DNA from 2 places in the Chryseobacterium sp. 22532 genome. Region 2 is predicted to be linked to the other one. Evidence: riboswitches for the same ligand, from Rfam matches in the RefSeq annotation. Region 2 holds a riboswitch; the other holds the start of a gene.
What was found. Region 2 has a riboswitch for cobalamin ahead of ACTJIV_RS03025 (TonB-dependent receptor plug domain-containing protein). Riboswitches for the same ligand answer to the same signal wherever they lie in the genome.
Positions count from the first base shown of each region.

Region 1: another riboswitch for cobalamin. It lies ahead of ACTJIV_RS17940 (acyl-CoA thioesterase); the one in region 2 lies ahead of ACTJIV_RS03025 (TonB-dependent receptor plug domain-containing protein).

Region 1 is NZ_JBQENJ010000006.1:363,922-367,066, forward strand. Features, by position in the region: gene ACTJIV_RS17930 (XAC2610-related protein) at 1-284, shown strand, start outside; gene ACTJIV_RS17935 (HD domain-containing protein) at 295-885, shown strand; gene ACTJIV_RS17940 (acyl-CoA thioesterase) at 1,038-1,421, opposite strand; cobalamin riboswitch at 1,539-1,717, opposite strand; gene ACTJIV_RS17945 (hypothetical protein) at 1,770-2,567, opposite strand; gene ACTJIV_RS17950 (GEVED domain-containing protein) at 2,800-3,145, shown strand, end outside.
Region 2 is NZ_JBQENJ010000001.1:644,448-647,592, reverse strand. Features, by position in the region: gene ACTJIV_RS03025 (TonB-dependent receptor plug domain-containing protein) at 1-1,851, opposite strand, end outside; cobalamin riboswitch at 2,018-2,203, opposite strand; gene ACTJIV_RS03020 (transporter) at 2,396-3,145, opposite strand, start outside.

The DNA of each region.
Region 1 (3,145 bases), on a different contig from region 2:
ATGTATTTAATTCCACAAAGAAACAATTTGTTCTGAGTAAAGAACTTACTGAAATTGCCAGCTCCTATCAGGGAATGTTTGATGTAGATTCCAAACGGAAACGATTGACCACTTATGCCAGATCCGGCGCATCTCTACATTACACCTACGAATATCAGGTGATTCCCAACAAAGGATTGGATCTGGTTTACGAAAAAATCAGTGATTTCAGTGATGAAAAAACGAAAGTGACTGTTAGGGAAAAGATTAATAATAAATGGATCGTTAGAAAATCATCCAAATAATAAAAAAGAAATGAAAATACAAAAGGAGATCGATTTTATCCTGGCAGTGGATGCCCTGAAAAACGTACAGAGAAGAAATTACAATGCCGATGATTCCAGAAGGGAAAATACGGCCGAACACTCATGGCAGATCATTATTTTGGCGCAGATCCTTTATCCGTATGCTAAAAACCGTGCAGATATTGATCTTTTAAGGGTCATAAGAATGCTTTCCATTCATGATTTAGTGGAAATAGAAGCAGGAGATACTTTCCTTTTTGATGAACAGGCGATGGTAGGAAAATTCGAAAGGGAAAAGGTTTCAGCGCAGAAAATCTTTGGAATCCTTGATGAACCTTTGCGTACCGAGTTCTTTGAATTATGGCTTGAATTTGAGGAAGAAAAAACACCGGACGCTATTTTTGCCTGCGCCATTGACCGTATTATGCCGTTTATCTTAAATTCACACACTTCAGGAAGAAGCTGGACGGAAGCCGGTGTGACTGAAAAGCAGATCAGAAATATGCTGGAAAATGCTATTAGGAGGGCATCGGATGAGATGGGAGAGGCCTTTGAGACATTACTGATCAGAAGCTTGGATACTGACAAGGTTGTTCGGTAGATTTATCGCAAAAAAAAATTAAAATTAAAACTGCTGTTTTTTAAGATAAACAAGAGCGTTTCACTTATCAGAATAATACAATTTTACAAATACAATTTTTTTGTACCTTATAAAGGGTTTCGGGCGGCCAAAGGCCGCCCGAAACTTATTCTTTACATTATTCTTATCGGTTTTTTAAACTCATCAATCGCTACAAAAGTGAAATCACCCACGATGGCTCTTTCTCTTTCATACGAGTACATTTGCTCCGTATAGATTTCTACATTCACTTTCATGCTGGTTTTTCCGACATAGTCAACTTTTCCGATCAGCTCTACAATGGTTCCTGCAGGGATAGGCTTTTTAAAATCGATCTTATCGCTGCTTACAGTTACCACTCTTTTTCTTGCAAAACGCGTTGCAGTGATAAAAGCTACTTCATCCATCAGCTGCATGGCAGTACCTCCGAAAAGAGTGTCATAGTGATTGGTAGTGTTGGGAAAAACCGCTTTAAAAATTCTGGTCTCGGATGCTGCAATTCTTTCTTCTGTAGTCATATTTCATTATTAATTAATGCGAAATGAAATAATATCAAAATAACAGAACAGTGACAGGAATCATGGAGAATCCCTGAAGCAGTCCATCAGATCAATAAACTTCAAATCGCGAAAGTTTCTTGTTTAAAGAAATAGGCAGGTCTCCTGACTTGTAACATCTTTTATCTCCTTCCCGTGCCCTGCACAGTGGATCCTTGATAAAGACTTCAGTTACTTACAGTTGCGCGACAGTCCGTGATTTTCACACGGTTCCCTTTTAATCTGCGTTAAGCAGAACCAATTTCTGTGATGAATTAGCGTTAAACTTTTTCAGGGCAAAAATAAGAATATTACTGCGAAAAACGACAATTATTCCGGACTATTGTAAATAATCTGGCTCATTACCTTTCCTTCCTTGATGGTCCAAAGTGTGACATATCTGTTTTCACCCGAGCCATTGATCATATAAAGATAAATGTGATCATTGTCAAGAGCCGTTACTCCGACATTATTGAAATCCATGGTAGGCTGGAACATATTTTTAATAGCTTCCCTTACAAAAACAGAACCTCTTCCCGGCTGTTGTACTCTGATGGACTTAATCTCTGTCATCCCTTCCGGAAGCCCGTCTTTAATTCCCCATGGCTTTACTTTATCTATAGTAAGGATCTTTCCATCCGTATCTTTTTCCTGCTTTCTGTAACCGGCATTGGACGGATAAACGTCAATAACCACCTTGGTTCTTTGTGAAGTCGGTATTTTTGGATTGCTGTTGTCTGTGAAGATTAGTGATTTCCCGTTCTTGGATTTAGAAGGTGTAAACTGAGGAAGCTGGTCGATAAAGGCAATACGCCCTTTATTTACCATCCCTTCCTTCTCAAGATTCTCATATCTTACAAAAGGTTTTTCCTCATCCTGCTTTTCAGGATATTTAATCCATACCCATTCCGTTTCTCCGGGTGCAGGTTTTACATAAACAAATACATCCCCTTTACGCATCCGGATCTTGTCTACGATTTTTCTGTAGTCATCCTTATGGACGCGCACGTTGGCGTAGCCTTCTTCAGCTTTTACAACACCAAAAGGAACCTTATTCTGTCCCTTGACAAATGCCAAAGAAAAAAGGCTGAAAGCGGAGAGGTACAATGCTTTGTTTATGGAAATCATTTGATGAAAATTTTTGATCCCTCAAATATATAAATTAAATGTTTTTTTGATCAGTAAAATATAACAGTATTTGATTAAAATGATCAATATGTTCTAAAAAAGTTATTATCTGATCAGAAAATAATATTTTTTTTGTGTAAAACGTTTCAGATGGAGTATTTATTAATTAAAATTTAATAATATGTAAATAATTTAAACTATTTTTCAAACGAAAATCCATAAACAAATAAATATGATCAAAAAGCTACTTTTTATGCTTCTGCTTTTTTCAGGTGCAGTACAATTTCAGGCAGCCAGTAGAATAGACAATATGTGCGCAGAATCTGCCTTTACTGTTCCGATGAATTTAGCAGCTTCCAATATTAGTTTTACTTCTGCACATATCACCTGGGATCCTATACCCGGAGCTACAGGCTATACCGTGAAATGGAGGGCCTCAACATCTGCGGTATGGCTCTCGATGAATATTCCTGCCGGGGCCACTTCTGCTGATCTGGATAATCTCACACCCTGTCTGGGACATATGGTTCAGGTGATTGATAATGCGTCCGGAGATATATCCTTTCCGTTAACCTTCT
Region 2 (3,145 bases):
CCAGTTGAATTTTTTCTGAACGGATAAATCATGCGTGTACCATGGCTGGAGATAATTGGCTTTGATATTATTCAGCTGGGCATCATAGCGTTCTCCGGTGTACATAAAACTGTAATTGAAACTCCAGTCTTTATAGTCTGCCATTAGGGTAAAGGTCAATGCATGCCACGGCACATAGGAGATCTGGTCACCGTAATAATCGTCACTTTTATCAGTATAGTCCCCGGCACGCTGATAGGTATAGCTTACCAAAGGTTTCAGTTTCAATTTATTAATGTCAAATTCAGCCTGCACATTCACGTCTGCCCCGATGATTTTCACTTCACCTAAATTCACCATCATCCATCTGAAAAGATTGGTGGTAGGAACAGCGATAATCTTGTTCTCAACTTCATTATAATAGCCATCCACTTTCACATAGATTCCTTTAAAAAATTGATGGTCAAAGAGCTTCTCGTAGGTAAAACCTGCATCGTACTGATTCGTGTATTCAGGTTTCAGCATGACATTCCCGATCATGGTGTAATACAGATCATTGAAAGTAGGCATTCTGAATACTCTTTTGTAGAAAGCCCTTACGGTAAGATCTTTGGATTCAAAAGGCTGATAGCTCAGGAAAGCGGAAGGGGTCCATTCGGTTTTATCAGGAGACTTCGCATTCATTTTTACGTTTTCATGAACAAAAGTTCCAAGAATACTTCCCAAAAACTTAAAACGGTTCCATTGATAGGTCGTGGCAAAAGAAACGAGCGAAGTATATCGTGTAGGATATGAAAAATCTCTCAGACTGGCATTCAGATTATTATACTGAAAGTCAAAACTCGCACTTACATCCCAGTTTTGATTAATAGAATAGAGATTGGAATTGGAAAAATAAAGCTCTCTCTGAACATACGAATTATCTATCGGAAGAACCGTTGTTGCTACATTCACCGTATCTAAAAACCGGGTGTAATCATACGCAAATTTTGCTTTGAACTGAGTTTCAAATTTTGGGAACAGCTTTTTACGGAAACTGGCCTGGACAAAATAGCTCTCATCCAGCATTTGCTGACCTTTAGGTGTGAAATTATTATTAACAATGGCTGTGGGAACTCCACGATCGGAAATATAGCCGTAGCCGCGTACGCTCCAACTTCCATCATTAATGGTCCCGTTTAAGGCACCTTCAAAACGTTTCGCCCGGATGTAGGAATCATATCTTCTTGCAATGGTATCATTGGCAACAGATCCGTCAGAATTTTTCTTTTCGTATTTATACTTATACAATCCATCGCTTTGTACAAATTCCGAGCTGAAACTTGCCGAAATTCTCTCTGAAAGCTTCTGTTCCACACGGAAGGAAGGATTAAATAAACTGATGGAGCCTAATTTCAGCTTCACCGTTAAGTTGGTCTTCTGATTCCCTTTAAAAACTGGTATTTTAGGCTGAAGATAAATCGATCCGGAAGATCCGAAATCCTTTGCCGGCTGAAAAATTTCACTTTTTTGGCCGTTGTATAAAGAAATGGCTTCAAGATCATCCAGTGAAAACTTTCCAAGATCCACGATTCCGTTCTGAACATTTCCCAGCTGGATACCGTCATAGAAAACACCCACATGCTGGCTTCCCATACTACGGATATTGACAGTTTTCAGGCCGCCCATTCCGCCATAGTCTTTGATCTGAACTCCCGAAAAATACCGTAAGGCATCGGCCACCGACTGACTGTTCAGTCTTTCCAGCTGTTCGCCGGACAGGATCTGGGCAGGAAGGATTTCTTTAAAATCTTTTTTGTAAAGCTGAATCGGGAGGATGGTTTTTTCCCGGATGGTGTCTCCGGATTGAGAGAATATAAGTTGAGATGCCATCACAAATAATGTGATAACTCCTTTTTTAAACTGTGAAGCAGTACATTTTCTGACCATTAGCTCATTGAGAATAATGCTGACGCTAATGGATATAAGATAGCAAAGATAAAGCGCAGCTGTTACTGCACAGAATCATTGTTGTCCTAAGCTTTATTCCACGAAAGCATCAAACGTTTATCTTCTGGCAGGTCTTCTGACTTACTCCGTTTTTGAAATCCTTCCCATAAAAAAAACAGTGGATATACTCTTCAAAAACTTTGATGTGGAGCTTACAGCAGCGGGTCTGTCCCGGATTTTCACCAGGTTCCCTTTTAAGTGCTTTTTACAGCGCACCAGATTGCGGCAAAGATAGAAAATAACTTAATATATGCAATAACGGCATAATAAATTAATTCTCAACACTATGAAAAACAGAAAATATTAAGAAGATGTATTAAAAACAGGTGGCTCGGGAATCTCAGCCACCTGTTTTTTAGATTAAAGTTTGAAATTTTTACGAGACTAAAGATTGAACAATCTGTACCTGGTGGCTTTGGCCATTATATTAAATTCCAAAATTGATAAAAACACTGAACCTGGATTTTGCTTCAATGTCCCCGCTTGCCAGATTGGAATAAGCAGGCAGCATGACTTCTCCACCCAGGCTGAACTTTTTATACGAAGCCTCAAAACCAAGCTTTCCATATAAAGCGCTTCCTGCTGTATTAGGCAATACCTCATCAAACTGTTTGTTTTTATCATAGACTTCGCCCTGAAGTCCGGCTTTGGCAGAGAAAATAGCTTTTTCATTTCCTGCAAGCTGATAAAAAGCTGTTGCGGCATAATTCCACTGGTTTCCGAAACGGTAATTCTTTTTGTTTTCTGTTTTTACGGTGTAATCTGTGTTGATCAGCACAGCCAGCTTATTCTTTTGAAACTTATAGTTCAAAGCAGCCTGGTAGTCCCAGCTTCCCGTTCCCAGTTGAAAACTTGGATTGACTCCTGAAGCTCCTTTTTCATCAAATTTTCCCAAAGGAATTTTCACCCCCAAACCACCGTTGAGCTGATGGAAATGATCTTTGGAACTGAGGATCCGGTAAATTCCCATCAGGTTCAGATCTCCGATTCCATTAATGTTGATATCGCCCTGAATTGTTCTCTTCTCATGAAAATGAAATGGCAGGCTAGCGTATACACTCAGCTTTTCTGTCAATGGAATTTTTCCCCAAACCTGCAGGGTATTGAAATACTGATCCTGTGTAAGATCTTTTACAAAAAGGTTTTCTTTGGCTTTATAATGCTGGGCAAAATATTT